Regions from separate parts of the Rossellomorea sp. FS2 genome, predicted to be linked through region 1. Evidence: riboswitches for the same ligand, from Rfam matches in the RefSeq annotation. Region 1 holds a riboswitch; each other region holds the start of a gene.
What was found. A riboswitch is a leader RNA that binds a small molecule or an ion and turns the genes downstream of it on or off. The one in region 1 is predicted to bind thiamine pyrophosphate.
Positions count from the first base shown of each region.

Region 2: another riboswitch for thiamine pyrophosphate. It lies ahead of tenA (thiaminase II); the one in region 1 lies ahead of thiT (energy-coupled thiamine transporter ThiT).
Region 3: another riboswitch for thiamine pyrophosphate. It lies ahead of ACNA6I_RS09400 (ABC transporter substrate-binding protein); the one in region 1 lies ahead of thiT (energy-coupled thiamine transporter ThiT).

Region 1 is NZ_JBLRVS010000004.1:1,004,194-1,011,635, reverse strand. Features, by position in the region: gene ACNA6I_RS16210 (hypothetical protein) at 1-814, shown strand, start outside; gene ACNA6I_RS16205 (ZIP family metal transporter) at 1,007-1,765, shown strand; gene ACNA6I_RS16200 (hypothetical protein) at 1,936-2,265, shown strand; TPP riboswitch at 2,320-2,424, shown strand; gene thiT (energy-coupled thiamine transporter ThiT) at 2,485-3,078, shown strand; gene ACNA6I_RS16190 (DedA family protein) at 3,188-3,841, shown strand; gene ACNA6I_RS16185 (threonine/serine exporter family protein) at 3,895-4,656, shown strand; gene ACNA6I_RS16180 (threonine/serine exporter family protein) at 4,677-5,132, shown strand; gene ACNA6I_RS16175 (DUF2500 domain-containing protein) at 5,182-5,544, opposite strand; gene ACNA6I_RS16170 (ABC transporter ATP-binding protein) at 5,773-7,442, shown strand, end outside.
Region 2 is NZ_JBLRVS010000001.1:963,766-971,207, forward strand. Features, by position in the region: gene ACNA6I_RS05155 (hypothetical protein) at 1-260, opposite strand, end outside; gene ACNA6I_RS05160 (DUF6509 family protein) at 383-661, shown strand; gene ACNA6I_RS05165 (hypothetical protein) at 867-1,067, shown strand; gene ACNA6I_RS05170 (sensor histidine kinase) at 1,101-2,234, shown strand; gene ACNA6I_RS05175 (response regulator transcription factor) at 2,231-2,830, shown strand; TPP riboswitch at 3,545-3,653, shown strand; gene tenA (thiaminase II) at 3,754-4,455, shown strand; gene ACNA6I_RS05185 (thiamine phosphate synthase) at 4,455-5,072, shown strand; gene thiO (glycine oxidase ThiO) at 5,069-6,208, shown strand; gene thiS (sulfur carrier protein ThiS) at 6,192-6,350, shown strand; gene ACNA6I_RS05200 (thiazole synthase) at 6,352-7,116, shown strand; gene ACNA6I_RS05205 (ThiF family adenylyltransferase) at 7,113-7,442, shown strand, end outside.
Region 3 is NZ_JBLRVS010000001.1:1,798,952-1,806,393, forward strand. Features, by position in the region: gene ACNA6I_RS09365 (hypothetical protein) at 29-466, shown strand; gene splB (spore photoproduct lyase) at 495-1,523, opposite strand; gene ACNA6I_RS09375 (transcriptional regulator SplA domain-containing protein) at 1,533-1,778, opposite strand; gene ACNA6I_RS09380 (TatD family hydrolase) at 1,874-2,653, opposite strand; gene ACNA6I_RS09385 (ABC transporter ATP-binding protein) at 2,637-3,383, opposite strand; gene ACNA6I_RS09390 (ABC transporter permease) at 3,380-4,141, opposite strand; gene ACNA6I_RS09395 (thiamine-binding protein) at 4,138-4,431, opposite strand; gene ACNA6I_RS09400 (ABC transporter substrate-binding protein) at 4,438-5,415, opposite strand; TPP riboswitch at 5,497-5,606, opposite strand; gene ACNA6I_RS09405 (phosphotransferase) at 5,659-6,585, opposite strand; gene ACNA6I_RS09410 (aldo/keto reductase) at 6,603-7,442, shown strand, end outside.

The DNA of each region.
Region 1 (7,442 bases):
GCTGGTACCTCTCGCTGCACTGTTCATCTACATCAAGGCACTTCCACAGTTCGAGCGCAATCTTCATAAGCTCTCGGCACAAGCCGGCGGAAGGAAGCGGAGGGTGAAAAGCAATCGATTCCTTAAGGTGCTTTGCCGGAATCAGGAGGAACGTGCGTTTTACCGATTTGCCCAAAAAATGATGAGGACGGAGAGGGACTTCAAGCTCAAAGTCTATCCTTCATTGGGCTTTGCCTTGATCCTTCCGTTTCTTTTCATTTTTACGAGGCCTGGCCTTTCCATCTGGGATCTTCATGGAAGTAAATCTTATCTGGCCGTCTATGTCAGTCTCATCGTTGCCCCGTCGGTCGTCATGATGCTGAATTATTCCGGAAGGCATAAAGGGTCCTGGATCTACAGGGTGGCTCCCGTGACCCGGGTGGAATCGGTCTATAAAGGGACTTTGAAAGCCTTCCTTGTGAAGCTGTTCCTTCCGGTGTACATGGTCCTTGCCCTTGCATGTATTTTCCTTTATGGACCGGTGATCATCCCGGATCTCATTGTCATCTTCATGATCATGTGTATCATTACGGTCATCTGCAGTGTGTGGATGAATCAGGTTCTTCCATTTTCAGAGAGTTTCGAGGGGATGGCCCAGAGCGAAACCTTCAAAATCATCCCCTTCTTCTTCCTAGCTGGAGCATTGGCAGGTCTGCACTACTTGGTACTCAAGATTCCTTTTGGCATCTACGGGTATGGGTTGTTAGTGGCTGCGGTGAACCTTGGCTGCTGGAAATGGTTGATCAAGGGCCGGAATGAGCCGGAACGCCTTTAGGCGCATCCGGCTTTTTTTGGCCTGCCTGGAAATCCACTCGGATAACACCATTTGCAGATATAGGCATATACATAGGGGAGAATGGGTAACGTCGTAAAGTGGAATGATGATAGAGGACGAAAGGGAGGGCTTAATGTGTTCCTTGATTGGTTAGGTGGACTTAATCCTGCTCTTCAGGCTCTTTTTGGCGGAATGGTGACCTGGGGGCTTACGGCATTGGGGGCCTCTGCGGTCTTCTTCTTCAGAAAGATCGAGAAACATACATTGAATATGATGTTAGGCTTTGCTGCGGGGGTCATGATTGCGGCTTCCTTCTGGTCCCTTCTCGCTCCTTCCATAGAGTTCAGCGAGCAGAACGGGCAGATTCCGTGGCTTGCACCGGCAGTCGGCTTCCTTCTTGGAGGACTTTTCATCCGGCTCCTGGATTTTGTCGTTCCCCATCTGCATCTCGGGAACGCATCGGAAAAGGCGGAGGGACCACCGACGAAGTTCAAGAAATCCACGCTCTTATTCCTTGCCATCACGCTTCATAATATTCCAGAGGGTCTTGCAATCGGGGTGGCATTCGGGGCTGCGGCACTCGGTCTTGGCGATGCGACCCTGATCGGGGCCATAGGTCTTGCCATCGGAATCGGGATTCAGAATATGCCGGAAGGGGCCGCGTTATCCATCCCTCTGAGAGGGGAGGGGATGTCTCGGAGGCGCGCCTTCAACTACGGTCAGATGTCTGCTATCGTAGAGCCCATCGCGGCAGTCATCGGAGCAGCGGCCGTACTGATGATCCAGCCGCTCCTCCCATATGCCCTGGCATTCGCGGCAGGCGCCATGATATTTGTCGTTGTCGAGGAATTGATACCGGAATCCCAATCTTCAGGAAGTACGGATCTTGCCACCCTGGGTCTGATGGCGGGGTTTGTCGTGATGATGATCTTGGACGTATCGTTGGGTTAAGAGAGAGCATCCTGAACTTTCAGGGTGCTTTTTACGTGCTTGTCAGGGGCGTTTTACCCCGAAGGATGTCGTAATATCTGGAAAAAGAGTCGAAAGACCTATTATCGGTGAATCTTTTTGTCATATCATTCAGATTCTTTTATACTATAATAAAAAGGGATTCATTTAGTATGAAAGAACTGGTTGGAGGGGATGGAATGAAGCTGATCGCCGAGTCGAAGAAGACACTGAGCATCCTTTTGGTTGCAATCCTTTTCGTGACAGCAAACCAGATTCCTGGAGTACAGCACGTCACGGCCCGCATCGCGACCAACGTGTATATCAACTTTAAATATGAGCATTTGAAATTATCGTATGATTCTGTGGAATTTTCCCCGCAGCTCGGTGACTACTCCGTTGCGTATAAAGATGGGGAAGGGAAACGCTATGGCTTCATGGTCACACCGAAAGCCATGCCGATCTTCATCCGCCACGATCCGTTGGAGCCTGCGCCGGAATGATTTTGCCCTTTTCCCGCTCTTCCGTTATAATGGACAGGTAATCAATTTCATAAACGTAACCACAAGGGGAGCTGTTTTGCTGAGAGTGAACGGTCGATCCGTTCTGACCCTTTGAACCTGTTAGTTAGCACTAGCGTAGGGATGTGGAAGGCAGTTTTTTGCCTTGTAGTACATGCATTCTCCCTAATGGTTTCGTTCATAGAAAAGGGGGATTTTTTTATGAAGAATATGAAGCTCATCGTCTTGATCGAAGTGGCGATCATGGCTGCCCTTGCCGTCGTGGTCGATCTGATTCCATCCATCAAGCTTACACCGTCGATTTCATTTAATGTGGCCATGGTGCCGATCTTCCTGCTGGCATTCAGAAGGGGCTTCAAGGCGGCCACGCTGGCCGGTTTCATCTGGGGATTGTTACAGGTCGCCCTCGGGGAAGCCTGGGTCGTTCATCCGGTACAGGTCTTCCTTGAGTATTTCGTGGCTTTCGCCTTTATCGGTGGGGCCGGACTATTCAGCAGCCGGATCCAGAGCGCTGTGCGCGATGGGGGGAAGAAAGGTCTGCTGAGTTGGATGCTTCTCGCGATTTTGGTCGGAAGCGTGGCCCGTTATTTCTGGCATTTCATCGCGGGTGTGTTCTTCTTCGGGTATTTGGCGCCGGATAACCTGTCGCCGGTTCTGTTTTCATTTGCTGCCAACGGAGCTTCGATGCTCGGTTCGGCGATCCTTTGCGCCATTGTTTTATGCGCGTTGGTGGCTACAGCACCCCGACTTGTCAAAGTGGAGGATGGACGTTCCATGAATCGTAAAGCTGCGTGAGTGTGAAGATCGGCTGAGGCCGGTCTTTTTCTATTGTGCTGGCGGGGGTTTCACTTGGGGAGAGCAGGGGTAAATGAACAGGAATAGGACTATGGAAGGAGGGGTGATCATGACGGAATATATGCTGGAGGCTGCCCAGGATTGGGGAGTGTGGGGGATCCTCCTCTCCCTGTTCATCGAAGGGAGTGCCTTCCCATTTGTAGGTACGTTATTCATCGTGACCGTCGGGTTCTTGTTGGAGCTATCGTGGCTTGAGCTCTTTTTCGTCTCCGTTGCAGGAAGCGCCCTCTATGTCTTAGGGAGCTATATCCCTTACTTCCTTAGTTATAAGCTCGGTGAAAGGGTGGAGGCACGCCTCAGCCCTGAACGCAGGCAAAAGCTTCGGGCTGCACAGGATCAGTTCACGAAGTATGGCATTTGGAGCGTGGCGATTGCGAGTCCTCTGCATCTGGGGAATGTCGTCCCTTTTGTTGCCGGGATGTCCAAGATGGATGTGAAACTCTATTCCTTCCTCACCATGCTCGGGATCACACCCTCCACCTTCATTCTCCTGAGCTTCGGGAAATTCTATGGAGGAGATCCTGAAACCGTCATGCGTACAATCGATCATTATCAAAACCTTGTAATCGGCGCTGTTGTCGCTGCCACAAGCGTCTATATCCTCTATAAATGGAAGTGGAAACCCCTCAGGAAAAAAAGATCCGTCACAGACGGCGGACCCTCTTCGATAAAGAACGATGATGAGTCCTCATTGCGAACATAATTCCTTTCCTTTAAACTAAACCTATTCTTAAATCAATCGTGTGGAGAGATTCTATGGAAGCAAAAATGATGCGAAGATACGATATCATGGAGGTATGTCTCCTTGCAGGTAAAATCATGCTGCAAAGCGGCGCGGAAACGTACAGGGTGGAAGATACCATGATGCGGATCGCAGCCTCCTACGGGATCAAGGAATCCCACAGTTATGTGACGCCCACGGGTATCATCTTTTCAATTGAAACAGAAGAGCCGACCAAGACCAAATTGATCAGGATCAACGAGCGCTCCACTGACCTTGAGAAAGTGACGCTCGTCAACAGCCTCTCCAGGCAGATCAGCAAAGGGCATCTGTCTGTGGAAGAGGCCTTTCATGCGCTTGAGAAGCTGGATGAATCGGATCTTTCTTACCCGTTCAAACTTCAGCTCTTGGCAGCCACCATCGCAAGCGGTTGTTTCCTTATCATGTTCCTTGGATCCTGGAATGACTTTATTCCGGCTGCCATCACGGGCGGTGTCGGATATATCTGCCTGATCTATTTCCAACGGGTCGTGCCGATCAAGTTCTTCTCCGAGTTCTTGTCCAGTTTGATCATCGGCATGCTGGCCTTCGGATTCGTCCAATCAGGCATCGGGCACCAGCTTGATAAAATCGTCATCGGCTCCGTCATGCCACTGGTACCAGGGCTCTTGATCACCAACGCTGTCAGGGATCTGATGGCAGGTCATCTTGTATCTGGCTTGAGCAAGGGTGCAGAAGCATTTCTGACGGCGTTTGCCATCGGAGGCGGGGTTGCAGTTGTTTTCACATTGTTGTAACGGAAGGGGAATAAAGAGTGATGTTTGTTGTTGAACATATGGTGACGAGCTTCATTTCGGCTGCCGCTTTCGGGATCATCTTCAATGCCCCGAAACAATCGCTGTTCAAATGCGGTATCGTCGGGATGCTCGGATGGATGATCTATATCGTCCTGTTCACCGTAGAAATCGATACCGTCATTGCGACGCTTGCGGCTTCATTCGTCGTGGCGGTGGTATCGCAGATATTTGCCAAGATGTACAAAACCCCGGTGATCATATTCAGTGTTGCCGGGATCATCCCCCTTGTTCCGGGCGGGATTGCCTATGATGCCATGAGGAACTTTGTCCAGAATGACTACAATATGGCCATGAATCTGGCGGCTAAGGCGTTCATGATCTCCGGGTCAATTGCGATCGGCCTCGTCTTCTCCGAGGTCATCAATCAGGTGATCCGGAACGCAAAGCTCAGTTCCTCTGCGCGCAGGATGAGATGAAACAATATAGAAAAGAAGAGGGTGCCGGTGGCGGCATCCTCTTTTCAACTTATTGCCCATCCCTTTCGAAGCCGAGATAGCGTGTGCCCTGGAAGGTGAGGAGTCCCTCATCGCCTTCTGCAAGCATGCCGTATTCTGGGCCCTTGACGTGCATCTCCATCCGATCGCCGTTTTCTACTTGAAATGTCATGTAATAGCTGGTGTGTGCCCGCGTATCTCCGCCGCCGCCGTGAACCTCTGTCCGCTTCGACACGACTTCGGCCCTGGATGACAGGCGCGGAGACTGATTGTTACTATTCCATTCGCTCACACCTTTAAAAGATTGAAACAAAAAGATGCCTATTACAACGGTGATGCCCAGCCCCACTATGACAGGCATAATGTTGAACATGATGTCCCCTGTTTCACCCATATTATCTCCCCCTTTATCGGTTGATCCGTAACATAGTATACGGAAACAGGGCTGAAAAAGTTTCATTCGTAGTCATTGGATCTTTGGGGGCGCAGGTGGTGAGAAAAGGACTTCGGGCAAATCTTTCGGCTTCCGTACAATCAAGAAACGCGCTATGATGAAAGGAACGATATATCGGTATTGCCGGCGGTTCCTCCACATATGATCGCCGGAATGAAGGGAGTACATATGAAGGTCATACATTTTCTGAAACCTTATCGCATGGCCATGGCTGTAGCGTGGCTGTTCATGCTCACAGAACTTGCAGTAGAGCTTTTCAACCCGTTATTCATGGCGAAGATCATTGATGACGGCGTCATGACCGGGGATCTGGATCTCGTGCTGAAATGGGGCGCCATCATGGTGGCCATGTCCCTGTTCGCCTTCCTCTCCGGCATCGCCAACTCTTTTTTCGCAGCCCATACCTCTCAGGGCTTCGGATATGATTTGCGAGGGGCCCTGTACGAAAAGGTCCAGTCATTCTCCAAATCGAGCTTTCAAAACCTTCCCGCGTCTTCCCTCATCACGAGGATGACCAATGATGTCAGGCAGATTCAAAATACCATTTTCATGAGTCTCCGGATCATGCTCAGGGCGCCGCTCCTGGTCATCGGTTCCACCATCATGGCCCTTCTGGTCAATGCCCGGCTTACCATGATCCTGATTCTGGTCATCCCTGTGCTTTGGCTGTTCCTTGTATGGGTCCTCAAAAAGGGGTGGGGCTTGTTCGGGAAGGTCCAGATCCGTCTTGACCGGGTGAATGAAGTGATGAAAGAGAACCTCTCGGGCATGAGACTGATCAAGGCGTATACGAGGGGACAATATGAAGAATCCCGCTTTGGTGAAGCCAATGATTCACTGAAGGATCGAACGATGAAAGCCCTCCGCTTCATGGAAATCATCATGCCTTTACTCATGCTCGTCATGAATATGGTCCTCCTGTATATCCTTTGGCATGGAAGTGAGCGGGTGGCAACCGGAGGGGTACAGGTAGGGGAAGTAGTTGCCATTGTCACCTATGTAACCCGAATTTCGTCGGTGTTCTCCATCTTCTCCTTTATCATCACGAGCTTTTCGCGGGCGAAGGCATCGTCAGGCCGAGTGGGAGAAGTGTTGAACACCACTGTGGATATTACGGATCTTGAAGGGACGGCAGGTCAGGTGGTAAAGGGGAAGGTCGAATTCAAGGATGTTTCCTTTCGATACCCGGGCACGGAAGAATATGCCCTTGAGGATATCACATTCACCCTTCAGCCTGGTGAGACGATGGCAGTACTCGGGGCGACTGGTGCGGGCAAGACGTCCATGTTCCAGCTGATCCCCAGGCTGTATGACCCTCAATCTGGCGAGATTGAAATCGATGGCCAGCCCCACGGCAGGATTCCACTCGATTCACTCCGGACGTCCATCGGCTACGTCCCGCAGGAAGCTGTCTTATTCTCGGGATCCATTGCCGAAAATCTCCTTTGGGGGAAAGAGGGGGCATCTCAAGAAGAGATGGAACAGGCGGCAAAGGATGCGCAGATCCACGACACCATCCGAGAGCTTCCCCGAGGATATGAAACGGTTCTCGGTCAAAAGGGAGTGAATCTTTCCGGTGGTCAAAAGCAGCGTCTTTCCATTGCGCGTGCATTGATCAGGAAACCGACGATCCTCATGCTCGACGATAGTACGAGTGCCCTGGATATGAAGACCGAGGCGAAGCTCATCGAGGCGTTAAAAGGGTATGAATGTACAACGTTGATCATTACCCAAAAAGTAGGGACCGCCATAGGGGCTGATATCATCCTTCTCCTTGAAGACGGAAAGCTGATCGCCCAGGGGAATCATCAATCACTTTTGACCGACTCCCCGTTATA
Region 2 (7,442 bases), on a different contig from region 1:
GCCAAATCTTCGTTGCCGAATAACTGGAGGACGCCCAGAAGGGTACTGTAAGGAATATCTGAGGATTCTTCCTTCGGGACCGTCAGCTCCATCATTTGTTTCAGGACAGGATTATCTCTCTGCTCCGGGTAGGCTTTGAGGTAAACGGCAACTGGATCAAGATCCTGATTCACACACCACTGGGCAAAAACCATCATCATCATATTTTCATCTTTTTGATAGTTTTCGATGATTTTCTTTTCCATTTCATTTCGTTCCATGAGATCACTCCTTAAAGCACCATTATAACCGAGAAAACATGGGGATGAGAAGAGAATGGTGTGAAGGAACGGGATTACGTGTATAATGGGTGTTTAGGAAAAGGTATGAAAGGAAGTTTTATATGGAAATCATTCAAATGAACGCAGAAGAATTGAAAGACCCGACCGGGATCCTTCCGGGACAGCGATATGAAGTGATGATTGAAATCGAGGTTCCGGAAGATGATGAATTGTATACACCATCCGGAATGTATATAAAAGGCATTTATGTCCGGGAAGAAGCGTCTTCCAAACTCGCTCAGTACGCTATCATCGAACGGGGATCCGAAACCTATTTGGATTTTGCCCTTGAGGAAGAAGAAGAGCAGGCATTGGTTGCTTATTGCGACGAAAATATCTGATGTGAAAACACCCTTTACGGCACTGGCTGCGGTGAAAGGGTGTTCTTTTTTTTGTGATAAGACCGGAGTAAAGGTGGGAAGAATTTTCTCATCGAATTTCTTTGAAATGTTGTCCTTTTTGGTCGATTTTTCCTGATATCATGTGATATGATTAAGTTATCGAAATGCTAGCAGTTGCTATACTTTTGATAGAAGGTGGAGATAAATGTTGTCAAATCAAGGAAAGATGCAGCTTAATGTAAGGATTGATCCCGAAACGTCGGAGAAGTTGGATGAGATTGTCGAATACTATCAGGAGAACACCAAGATCGGACGTGTGTATAAGGGTGACGTGTTAACCGATATCATACATAAATCGTATGAGGTCATGCAAAAACAAAAAGCCATTCAAAAAAGGAAATATTAAGGGCTGTATGCCTTGAGGGAAAGAGGGATCATTATGAACGTTTCCACAGGGAAGCTTAAAGGTTCAGGCACGTCGCCGTATGTATGGGCCATTGCGTCGATCTTGCCTTTTTACTTCATTTTTCAATCGTCTTCCACCATGGAGATCGTTACCGGGATCATCATGACGATCCTGTTTTTCCTAGCGTTGCGCTTTGCCTTCCTGTCGAGCAGGTGGCCCGTGTATCTATGGACAGGGATCCTGATCGCCATTTCCATCATCATGACCGTGCAGTTCAATTTTATCTATTTTGCCTTTTATATCGCCTACTATAATGGGAACATACGGAACCGGGCGGCGTTCCTGACACTGTATGTGGTGCATTTGGTCCTTACGACGGCATCGATCAATTATAAATTCGTCCTCCAGCATGAGGTCTTCCTCTCTCAGATTCCTTTCATCCTGATCATTTGGATCAGTGTGATCCTGCTTCCTTTCAATATTTTCAATCGCAACAAACAAGGGCAGTTGGAAGAGCAGCTCGAAGATGCCAATAAACGGATCTCAGAATTGGTGAAGCAGGAAGAGCGGCAGAGGATTGCAAGGGATCTCCACGACACCCTTGGTCAGAAACTATCACTGATCGGATTGAAAAGCGATCTGGCCAGAAAACTGGTCGAGAAAAATCCGGAACAGGCGAAGAACGAACTCATGGATGTCCAGCAGACGGCAAGGACGGCGCTGAGTGAAGTCCGGACCCTCGTATCACAGATGAGAGGCATCAGGCTCGAGGATGAGTTCATCCGGATCCGTCAGCTCCTGTCAGCAGCCGACATCCGGTTCATCCCTGAATACGAGGAACCGCTCCCCAATATCTCGCTGTTCCTTGAGAATATCCTCAGTATGTGCCTGAAGGAAGCCGTTACCAATATCGTAAAGCATAGCGGCGCCACAGAGTGTACACTCAGGGTGGTGGAAAGCCATGATAGCCTTAGATTCGTTCTTTCTGATAACGGTAAAGGCATCCCTAAGGATTACCGCAAATCAAAAGGGAGCGGATTGATCGGGATCCGTGAGCGGCTCGACTTCGTGAACGGAGAGCTTGGAATCGACGGAGAAGATGGCACCACTCTGACAATGATCGTGCCTAAAGTGATAAAAGATACAAACAGGGAGGGTTACAATTGATTTCAATCGTGATTGCAGAAGATCAGAGGATGATGCTGGGGGCCCTTGGTTCCCTCTTGAACCTCGAAGATGATATGGAAGTCGTAGGGATGGCAGGAGACGGGGAAGAAGCGCTCTCGCTCGTTCGGGAGCTACGTCCCGATATATGCATGATGGATATCGAAATGCCCAAGATGACTGGGCTGGAAGCAGCAGAAAGACTGAAGGACACTGACTGCAGGGTCATCATCTTGACCACCTTTGCACGGTCAGGCTATTTTCAACGCGCCCTGAAGGCAGGGGTGAAGGGATACCTTCTGAAAGACAGCCCCAGTGAAGAGCTTGCTCAATCCATACGACTCGTCATGGATGGGAAGCGGATGTTTGCACCCGAACTCATGGATGATGTATATGGTGAAGAAAATCCCCTGACGGATCGTGAGAAAGAAGTGCTGTGGCTCGTCGCCGACGGGAAAAACACGCAGGAAATCGCCGATGAACTCAGCCTGAAGGCAGGAACCGTCCGTAATTATATTTCAACCATCCTTGAAAAACTCGGTGTGAAAAACAGGATCGAGGCCATTACCCAATCGAAGGAGAAAGGCTGGTTCAAGTGAGTTGTTTCTTTGCACTTAATGAAAATGATGATCCAACACCTGCCCCCCCTTCACCATGGGGAGAACCGAAGGAACGGGTAGACAACTTCACCGGTTGACAGCAATGATAAAAAATGAAACGTATATATAAAGTCCTTTTCCTCATTCTACGGTAACTTCCAGTATTCACTACAGAGTGCTCGAAGCGGAGGCCAACCGACTCCAACGTTACAAGCGGACAGGGCGAGTCCCCGCAAGAATCAGGAGGCTCACCGCAGGCCCAATGGAAAGCGACTGGCCGCAGTGAAGAAGCACGCACTCCTACTTACCGTCTATCCAGACAATATCAACCGTTAGATACGGCACAGGTACCATGATATATAAAGTCTATGAGAATATAAGGTTGGAAACTTCTCTCACGCCATTAGTTTTATTAACATGTCCTACTATTCACTACAGAGTGCTCGAAGCGGAGACCAACCGACTCCAACGGGAAAAGCGGGCAGGGTGAGACCCCGCAAGAATGAGGAGGCTCACCGCACGCCCCGTGGAAAGCGGTTGGCCGCAGCGAAGAGCACGGACTCCTACTTATCACATGCCAATTCAAAAAATAATAGAACTTATATAACGCCTCACCTTTGTACGATTCCATAGGATAAAAGCAGTTTCTTCCTTGGATGGACTTGACAATCCATCTCTTCATGTTACGATAGCATCGAACTCAACTTACATATGACGATCCACTAGGGGGGCCCTTAATAGCGGCTGAGATTGAAGTGAAACTTCAAGACCCTTTGAACCTGATCTGGTTGATACCAGCGGAGGGAAGTGGCGTTTTGAGGATATCTCTATCCGTTTCGGATTCTCAAAAAGCCATTTTCCACCAACTCTGTGGAAAATGGCTTTTTTTCGTTTCAGTGGATCGTCAAAAGGAGGAAAGAGGAATGAAGTTTTCAGAAGAATTACGGCTGGCTGCAGACGATTGCTGGGAGGCGAGTTTTCAACATCCTTTCGTAAAAGGAATCGGTGATGGTTCCTTGCCGCTTGAGAATTTCAAATTTTATGTTTTGCAAGATTCCTATTATCTGACCCATTTTTCAAAAATGCAGGCTTTGGGGGCTTCAAAAGCAGGGGATCTTCAAACATCCGCCCGATTGGCTGCCCATGCACAGGCAACGTTCGAAGCAGAGCTTTCTCTCCATGAAGGGTTTTCTGACAAACTCGGAATCACAGAAGAAGAGAAGGAGCAGTTCGTTCCGTCCCCGACGGCGTATGCCTATGCTTCTCATATGTACCGATCTGCTCAGGTCGGTGATCTGGCTGATATCCTTGCTGCCCTGCTGCCCTGTTACTGGCTGTACTATGAGGTGGGGGAGAAATTGAAAGGAAGCACGCCGGAAGAACCCATTTATCAGGAGTGGATCGCCACCTACGGAGGGGAATGGTTCAGGGAGCTGGTTGAGGAACAGATCCAAAGGCTCGATGAACTGGCAGAGCTCGCAAGTGGTACTCAACGCGCCCGCATGAAAGAACTGTTCCTGGTGAGCAGCATTTATGAACTCCAGTTCTGGGAAATGGCCTTCACCCTTGAACGGTGGCCCTTCCAAGAATTACTGGCCACCACCCGAACCGGGGCCGGTGCATAATGGCAGTGTCCCAACCGGAGTTTCACATCATCACGTCGGGAAAGCAGTCTCCACGAGAAGTGGTCCAAATCTGCTCGCTTGTGCATCACCTGGTGGATGCCATTCACCTGAGGGAAAACAATTGGTCGTCGCGCTGTCTATACGACACCATTCTCGCGCTTCTCTCATCCGGTGTTCCTGCAGAGAAGCTGGTTGTCAATGATCGCGTCGACATAGCCTTGTTGACGGGTGTAGAACGGGTTCAGCTCGGATCCCGGAGCGTCACCCCCTCCGAAATCAAAAGGATGTTCCCGACGATCAAAATTGGAATATCCGTGCATAGTCCCGCGGAAGCAGATGCGGCAGGAAAAACAGGAGCCGACTCCATTCTCCTAGGGAACATATATCATACGGGCTCCAAACCAGGAAAGACCGGTATCGGAGTGGGTGCAATCAGCAAAGTAAAAGATGAATTTCCCGTAGTTGGAATAGGCGGGATCACGCCGGACAACTCTGCTGAAGTAATCCGTGCAGGGGCAGCAGGCATCGCCGTGTTGTCTGGTGTGTTCCTCAGCACGGATCCGCGGGGGGCGGCCGAGGATTATCGAGCATCTTTAAAGGGAGGTGGAGCACGATGAAGCGCATCATCATTGTCGGTGGAGGTGTGATTGGTCTATCCATCGCCTTCGAGCTTATGAAAAAGGGGTGCAACGTCACCCTTTTGGAAAAAGGGAAGCTTGCGGGCAAAGCCTCAGGTGCAGCAGCTGGAATGTTGGGGGTCCATACTGAAACCAGGGGAAACCCCTCCATGACCTCCCTTGCCAAAGAAAGCAGGGATCTCTTCCCGGCCCTAGCCGAACAGCTCCTGAACTGTTCAGGAATCGATATCGGTTTGAGACAAAACGGAATGATCATGCCTGCTATGACAGGCAGGGAGCAACACCTCCTTCAAGAGGAAGCGAACAGTCCACAGGGGATGAAGGAGGAATTGCGGTGGCTGGAGGAAAGGGAGTTAAGGAAAATGGAGCCTTCCTTATCCCGCTCATTCATTGGCGGTCTTTATATACCTCGGGACGGCAATCTTCTTGCACCTCGACTGTCAGAAGCGCTGGCTATTTCGGCAGCAACTATGGGGGCGGTACTCCATGAAGGCACCGAGGTCAACACACTCATCATGAAAGGGCGTTCAGTCATTGGTGTCAACACCACGCGGGGACCCCTTTATGGTGATGAGGTGGTGGTAGCAGGTGGCGCCTGGAGTCAGCATATCCTGCGACGGGTAGGAATTAAACTGGACGCTGCGCCGGTAAAAGGGGAATGCATTTCTGTGACCCCTAAGGAGGGATTCCTGAATCGAACGATTGTATCAGATGACGTGTATTTGGTCCCGAAAGCAGATGGCACATTGACGATCGGTGCCACGGAACAAGTAGGATCGTTCAGTGAAGATGTAGCTGCTGAGAGCGTCTCACGTTTACTTGCCAAGGCGTGCACCATTGCACCGGGCATTGCCGCTGCCGCATGGGGGAAAGCATGGGCAGGCACGAGGCCGAAAACATCCTCACGGCTCCCATTCATGGGAAGGGTTCCGGATGTGGAGGGACTGTCATTGGCGACAGGTCACTACCGGAATGGGATTCTTCTGGCTCCGATTACTGGAGTGCTGATGGCAGATCTACTGAGTGATAAGGACTGCGAAAGGAGATTGGGTTATGAATATACACGTCAATGGGATAGAAACCGAGGTTCCACCACAAGTGAAGTCAGTAGATGACCTCCTTATCCACCTTAAGACTGGTGAGCGGATGCTGATCGTGGAGTGGAACAAACAGATACTGAAGAAAGCTGAGCATAGGGATATCAAATTGAATGCTGGCGATCGGGTAGAGATCGTCCATTTCGTAGGAGGCGGTTGACATGTTGAAGATAGGGACGTATGAATTTGAATCAAGATTGCTTCTCGGTACGGGGAAGTATCCGGATCAGGAGATCCAGCGAAAGGCTGTGAAAGCGTCAGGTGCGGAAATCCTCACCTTTTCGGTCCGTCGCATGAACGTATTTGATTCCCCTGGGGAAAATGTCCTGGAGGAATTAGATCTCGGGAGCTTCACTTTACTGCCCAATACGGCCGGAGCGAAAGATGCCGCGGAAGCCGTCCGCCATGCACAGCTTGCAAAGGCATCAGGTTTATGTGACATGGTCAAAGTGGAAGTGATCGGATGTGAAAAGACCCTGCTACCGGATCCAGTGGAAACCTTGAAAGCTTCTGAAGAACTGCTGAGTCAAGGGTTTACCGTCCTCTCCTATACATCGGATGACGTCGTCCTTGCCAAAAGACTCGAGGAACTTGGCGTTCATGCCATCATGCCGGGTGCTTCACCGATCGGATCGGGTCAGGGAATCATCAATCCCCTGAACCTTTCCTTTATCATCGAACAGGCTCGTGTACCCGTCATTGTCGATGCCGGAATCGGTTCGCCGGCAGATGCAGCCAAGGCGATGGAGCTTGGCGCCGACGCCGTTTTGCTGAATACGGCCGTTGCTCAAGCAGGTGACCCTGTGAAGATGGCAGAGGCGATGAAGCTTGCGGTATTGTCCGGACGACTGGGATGTGAAGCGGGGCGTATCCCGGAAAAGACCTATGCATCAGCAAGCAGCCCATTGGAGGGACTGATGCAGTGAAAAGCGAAAGGTACTCCAGACAGATTTTATTTGCTCCCATTGGAGTAAGGGGGCAGGCAGTCCTGGGGGAGAAGCGCGTCATCATCATCGGTGCCGGTGCACTGGGATCTTCTGTTGCCGACATGTTGGCAAGGTCGGGGGTGGGGAAGCTCACCATCATCGACCGTGATTATGTGGAATGGAGCAATCTGCAGCGGCAGCAGCTGTATACGGAGCACGATGCAGAGAGCTCACTTCCAAAGGCGGCAGCCGCCGAACGACGGTTGAAAAGAGTGAATTCACAGGTGGAAATTGACGGAAGGGTGGGAGAAGTCACCCCCGGCATG
Region 3 (7,442 bases), on a different contig from region 1:
TGATGATTCGAGAAAGGAACTTGATAGAATGAAAAATACCGTTTACTTTCTTTCACCTGGCCAGGATCGAAGCTCCATCGCTGAAGGTTGGGCTGGAAGGCTTGACATGTCCGGCTGGGCCTTTAAAAGTGCTGGATTAACAAGGAAAAATCGTAAAAAAAGCCTTAGTACCCTTGCCATGAAGGAATATAGCATTGATATAGACACCCTTAGAAGGGATCCCATTCAAATTGACGAACTCGCCGGTGCATCCCTTATTGTCACGATCTACGACGAAGAATTGGACGACGCCATCAAGGTACCCGAAGAATGGAAAGAAAAAGTCATCCATTGGAATCTTCCCAACCCGCAGAAACGTTCTACCTCCGATTTGGAGGAATGGGTATTTTTCCAGGAAATTTGTGACGAAATCGCGATGAAGGTCAGGGACCTTGAATCCCTGCTTCCCTCCATCAGGATGAATTGACCGCCATGACGATCATGGCGGTCATTTTTTATGTGAAATATTCAAGTTTAGCATCAGGGAACGCTTTCTCCATATAGCTGTATAGATGATCTTTGATATCCTGCTCTTCATCTTTCTGATAAATGTATTTCCCTATCCCGTATTTCCCCCACTTATAGCGTCGTTCTTCTTCATTGAGTTCAAGTTTTGTCATAGGATAATTCTTCTCGATCACCCGTTTTGCAGGTTTCGTGAACCGATGCTGGATGAATTCGAACGTGAGATCTTTTTTGGCGGATGCGGGCAAAGTGGCTTCAAGGTGTTCAAACATGGTTTTGTACCCTTCTTCCCATCCTTCGTGAAGATAGATGGGTGCTACTATGAAGCCGAGTGGGTACCCTGCTTCCGCCACTTTCGCAGCAGCCTCGATCCGTTGATCCAATCGCGATGTACCAGGTTCAAAATTCTTGATGACGTAATCGGCATTGATGCTGAACCTGAAGCGTGTCTTTCCATTATGCTTCGCATCGAGAAGGTGATCGACATGGTGGAATTTCGTCACGAACCGGAGCTTTCCATGTTCTGATTCCCCAAAGTGTTCGATTGCGCGTTTCAGCGTATGCGTGATATGGTCAATCCCTACAATATCCGACGTACAGGCCGCCTCGAATCGTGTGAATTCAGGCGCACGCTCCTTGATATACTGATCGGCTGCGTCAAAAATCTCATCCACGTTCACATAGGTCCTTATATATGGTTTGCTTCCCATCGTTGTTTGAAGATAGCAATAATGGCAATGCCCCATACACCCTGTGGCGAATGGGATTGCATATTCTGCGGAAGGTTTTGAAGTGTCGAATTTCAAGGTTTTCCTGACACCGACTACCAGGGTCGATTTTGCAATCCTATATTTTTGGAAGTGGTTTTCTCCCGGCAGATTCCGCACCTGATTGTGGGAAGTGGTGTAGCGGATTTCCACGTCCAGTTTCTCAAACTTTTCTTTTAGCTGTTTCCCCAGGGGATACTCCAGGGCCCCTGGTTCAAAGTAGACCAATTGGGGCATGAATGGTTTCAGCATTTCGTCCTCCTACATCTGACCGAATGATTGTGTATAAGCTGCTTCAGCATCTGCTTCTGAAGCGTAAACAGCGACCTCATTCGTCAATGGATAATAAGTTTCGTACATGAACAGAGCAAGTTCTTCCGGATGTTCCGGGTCATTGACCACAGCTGCAGCCTGGACATTCGCCACGCTTTGAGTGTGGGGGTTGCGGTAGATGACATAGACGATATCACCCGCCTGATAGATAGCATTTTGATTGTTGATTTCCATTGGGTTCACCCATTTCCTACGTATTCCTTTTCATTTTTTCCTACGCGGGATCAAATATGTTGGAAATACCTGCTTATACCAAAAAAACTCTCCATTTACATGGAGAGCCTGTAAAATTGCTTTGTTTCGGTAAAGATCCTCTCGGCAGTCTCGGTTTCATCCAGCTTTTTGATTGAGGCTATGCATTCAATGGTTTTTCTCATCATACTGGGGTGGGTCATCTGCCCTTTAAATGGCCCTTCAAACGGCCAGGGGCCGTCGGTTTCAACCATGATGGCATCAAGCGGGGCTTTTTGCACGATCTTTTGAATCTCATCTTCATACATCACATCCGGAGTGACCGACAATTTATATCCATTGGACAGCACCCTCTCAAGAATCGCTTCGTCCCCTTTGAACCAGTGAAAATGCGCCTTCTCCACCGAATGACGCTCCAACAGATCACACGCTACACTGGCATGCTCGTAAATGCAATGGAGGACGACAGGCTTATCAAGGGACTTCGCCTTCACAATGAACCTCTCCAGCAATTCTTCATAGGGTTTCATTTCAAGGGTCGCATCATCCTGCATTTTGTAATAAGGGAGACCCACCTCCCCCACGGCAACCAGTGATTCCGCATGCTGATCTAGGAAGGTGAAGATCTCCTCGATTTCTTCTGTAGAAGGAAGCTCCTGTTCCGGGTGGAACCCGGCTGCCGCCTTCACCCGCCCATCGATCAAGGACAGGTCCAATGTTTCCCTGCTCGACTTCAAGTCCATCCCCACAGCAATCATCGCCTTAACCCCATGGCGATCGAGGGAATCAAGGATTACAGAACGTTGCCCGGGAGAATACCCATCCCAATGGATATGGGCATCAATCATGCTGAACATGCTTCGTCAACTCCCTGAAGATTTCTTTTTTGTGCTCAAGAAATTCCGCGCTTAAAATGATCCCTTCGTCCCTTGGGCGCGGATAGGGCACCCTGAATTCTTTCTGCACGCTCGAAGGCTTCCCCGATAACACAATGATGCGATCAGACAGGAAAAGTGCCTCGTCTATGTTATGGGTGATGAAGAGAACTGATCTCTTATCCTCTTCCCAAATATCCATGAGCCATTTTTGCATGTCGAGCCTTGTGAACTCATCGAGACTGGAGAACGGCTCATCAAGGCACAGCAGGGATTGCGGACTCATCAAGGCCCTGATGAAAGCGACCCTTTGCTTCATCCCACCGGAGAGCTCATCGGGATACGCCCCCTCATAACCTGAAAGTCCTGCACGCCCGATCCACTTTCTAGCCTGTTCCTCGTCTTTCCTCCCGTGAATTTCCTGACCCAGGATCACATTTCCGAGAACCGTTCTCCACGGTAATAACGCTTGATCCTGCGGCATGTAGCTGATGAACCCGGTCTTACCGTTGATATTCTCCCCGTTGAGAATGATGAAGCCTTCTTCAGGTTCCATCATCCCGCCAATCAAATGAAAGAGTGTAGTTTTCCCGCTGCCTGAAGGGCCAAGGATGGACACGAACTCCCCTTCTTCAACCTGAAGGGATAGATCCCGAAGGACAGGGTGATGATCGAATTGCTTCGATAAAGACTTGATGTGTAGCTGACTCATTTCAATTCCTCCTTCTTCCCTTTCACACACCATCGCTCCAGGAGGACGATGACCGTGAAAAACAACAAGCTCAAGATCATGATGGCGAAGATCGCCACGAATACACGATCGGTCCTGAATGCCGAGGATGCAAGCGTCATATAGACACCGATTCCCTTCTGAGACCCAAGCCACTCAGAAATGACAGCTCCCATGACGCTGTATGTGGCCGCAATCTTCAGACCTGAGAAGATGGATGGAAGGGCATGGGGCCACTCCACCTTCCTGAAGATCTGCCCCTTGGTTGCCCCAGCCATTTTCATATAGTGAATATAATGGCGTCCAGTCTGCCTGAACCCGTCCATGGTGGAGACTGCTATCGGAAAGAAGCACACAAGCGTGATTACCAGGAACTTAGGCAGCAGGCCAAAACCGAACCATATGACCAAAAGTGGGGCGAGTACGATGATGGGCACATTTTGCGATAAGATCATCAGCGGATAGACCGCTTCCCTCACCCCTGGAAGAAGATGCAGTGTGACAGCCACAGCGAGACCCGCAGCACATCCGATCAAGAAGCCGGAAACGGAGAGCCCGACTGTAGAAGTAAGATGGATACGGAAGGAGTCCCATGAAGCCATGCCCTCGGAAATAACCTTCATAGGGGATGGCAGCAACCATTGGGGGATGGTGAACACCGTCACCGCCACCTGCCAGAAGATGAATAAAAGGATGAGGGCCGAAACCGGCCGCCATCCCTTCCTGATTCCGTTCATCATGAACGGTATTTACCGGTAAGATCCGTCATTTCGATGCCTTGAGGCTGATAGAGAACCTTGATCTGAGAGATGACATTCACGCTTCCCCTTGCGATCATCTTCTCATTCATGCGCTCCACGATCTTGAACAACTCGCTGAGTTCACCTTCCATTGTCGTTTCCAATGGATTCACTTCATAATGCACTCCCGATTCTTCTATGACTGCGATCGCTTCGTCGACATAAGGGATGACATCTTCACCATTCTTCGTTTTCGGGATGATTTGAATACTGACCAATGCATTTGCCATTTATGCTCACTCTCCAGGTAAAAATTCATTTGTGTAGGCTTTTTGACTATCAAGTTTCTTATCGAGAAGTCCATTATCGAACATCCAATCAGCGTAATTCTTCCATACTTCCGCTTTCTGCTCTCCCCATCTCTCCGCATCGTCTTTGTATTTCGGTGCAAGCCATTCCTGGCTTTTCATGACGAGCTCTTCATCAAGGTCGGGTGCTTCTTTTAGGAGGATCTTGCCTGCTTCATCCGGATGTTCGATGCTGTACTCATATCCTTCCGTTGCTGCCTTCAGGAATGCCTTGACCGTGTCAGGATCATCCTCTATATGTGATTCGTTCGTCGTGAGGACAGGGGTGTAGTAGTCAAGCTTATCCGAGTAATCCTTGACGTACATCATATCAAGTTCTTCCCCACGGAGTTCGGCTTCAATCCCCGTCCAGCCATAAAAGATCCAGGCAAAGTCGATATCCCTTTTCACAGCCGTAAAGAAGTCAGTATCCCCCATATTCACGAAGTTGACCTTCTTCACGTCGGCCCCTTCCTGTTTCATGATCGAGCTCATGACGGCTTCCTCTACGGGAGAACCCCATCCACCGTATGTCTTGCCTTCGAAATCTTCAGGCTTGGTGATCCCTTTGTCTTTCGGTGCTGCAAAGCCCGATGTATTATGCTGTATGATGGCCGCAATCGAGACGATCGGTACATCCTGAACCCTTGCCTGTGTGACACCTTCCTGATACCCCACGCCAAAATCCGCCTTTCCCGATGCTACCAATTGGTCCGCACCTGCTTCACCTGGCATGATGATGTCGACATCGAGTCCTTGCTTTTCAAAATATCCTTTTTCTTTTGCCACATACAAACCGGTATGGTTTGTATTCGGGGTCCAATCAAGGACGACCGATACCTTTTTGAGTTTTTCTTTTTCAGTTCCGCCTGAACTGCATGCAGTCAGCAGGAGGATTGCACTTACGACCATGAGCCATTTTCTCAAGATGCATACGCCCCTTCACTAAATATGTACAGAAAAAAACGCCCGAGGCTCATTTGCCTAGGACGCATCATTAAACAAGAATTCTGTCTACGATCTGTTTCCTACGCTGGTATGAGCCAGTTCAGGTTCAAAGGGTCAGCATCTGATGGATGCACTCTCAACCGGCCACACCGGTCCCCCTACAATAATCACGATATCGGGCGTTATCTTCATTCCTAACTTTGCCATAGTATCAAAAGGTTTTCAAGTATTTCTTGGAGGGGACATCAGATCGTGAACCGCTTCGGATACCGCTGTGAGCTGGGATAATGAAGCGAAGGGATCGTCTGCCTGCCCAAGGTAAAAGGCATATTGAATGATGAACATGGTAAGATGATGCATGAATTGTGCAACCTCCCCTTCCTTAAAAGGGGATTCAGCACCGTAACCTTTTAAGAATGCAGTGATCAATGGCAGGGATATGCCATTGTGAATGATGAGGTGGGTGCAGAAATAGGCTGCGTCCGCCATTCGGTGGGCGACACGCAGCCGGTGAAAGTCGATGATGCCAACCTCCCCTTCTTTATCGATAAGGAGATTCCCGGGATGAACATCACCATGCACAAGCTGCTTTCCTCCCTCAAGATCCTGACTGCAAAATGGAATCATAAGGGACCGTGCCCAGTCGATGGCTGGAGAATGGCTGCATTGCTGGATCCACTCCATCGTATGAAGGGAGATGTCCCATGTTTTGACTCTCTCGGACGGAAAGTGCATGAAGACCGCATGAAGATTGGCCAAATAGGTCCCGATAGCAGACATGTTCGAAGCATCCCATCCAGGGCGGATTCCTGGAATGCATGCGTATAGGGCGTACCCGCATTCACCCGACCAGGTAATGAATCCTCCTTGTCGTGTTGGGTGAGGCAACTCCGCCATGATGGAACAGCGATGAAGATATGTGGTGATCTTCTCTTCCAAGTCCATCTCCATCCTCCTTTTCAGATAAAAAGTGCCCCCTGGGCCGTCCACCACCCATACGCATTCACCTACCCTTTTCACCTTGAACCGTTCTGCATCTTCCTCAGAAAAAAATGCGGAAATGAGGTCTAGCATTTCGTGTTCCACCCATCTGTGTAGTAAGATATTCATTAGTATGACTGCACAAACAACCATACATACCAATTGCATGAAATGAGGAATGCTCCATGGAAAGAATAAAAATCACTGAAGACCTCAGTTTCTCAAGAATCATCCACGGTTTTTGGAGGCTTGCAGACTGGGATTATACAAAAGAAGAAACCCTCTCACTGATCCAGCATGACCTGGAACAAGGCATTACAACATTTGATCACGCAGATTTATATGGCTCGTACAAATGTGAAGAGCTATTCGGAGAGGCTCTTTCACTGAAGCCTTCTTTGCGGGACCAGATGGAGATCGTCACTAAATGCGGAATCGTCATTCCTTCCGAACAACGACCGCAGCACCGTACCCACCATTACAATACATCGAAGTCCCATATCCTTGAATCTGTGGATCAGTCACTGAAGAACCTGTCAACAGATTATATCGACGTCCTGCTGATTCACCGTCCCGATCCATTCATGGACCCTGAACAAGTTGCAGACGCCTTCACTCAGTTGAAAGACGCCGGTAAGGTTAAACATTTCGGTGTCTCGAATTTCAAGCATCACCAATGGTCCATGCTTCAGGCACATCTTCCTTTCCCGCTTGTGACCAACCAGATCGAACTATCTGCTTACGAGCTTGAAAACATCGAAGACGGCACGCTGAACCTTTGTCAGGAGAAGAAGGTGCCACCAATGGCCTGGTCACCACTTGCCGGAGGAGCCATCTTCAAACAAGGCGATGAAAAAGCAGACCGCCTGCGCGCTGCACTTGAAAAAGTACAAGGCGAAACTGGTGCCAACGGAATCGACGAAATCCTGTACGCCTGGCTCCTCACACACCCTGCACGCATCATGCCGATTGTCGGATCGGGCAAAAAAGAACGAATTCAATCAGCCATCAACTCACTGAACATC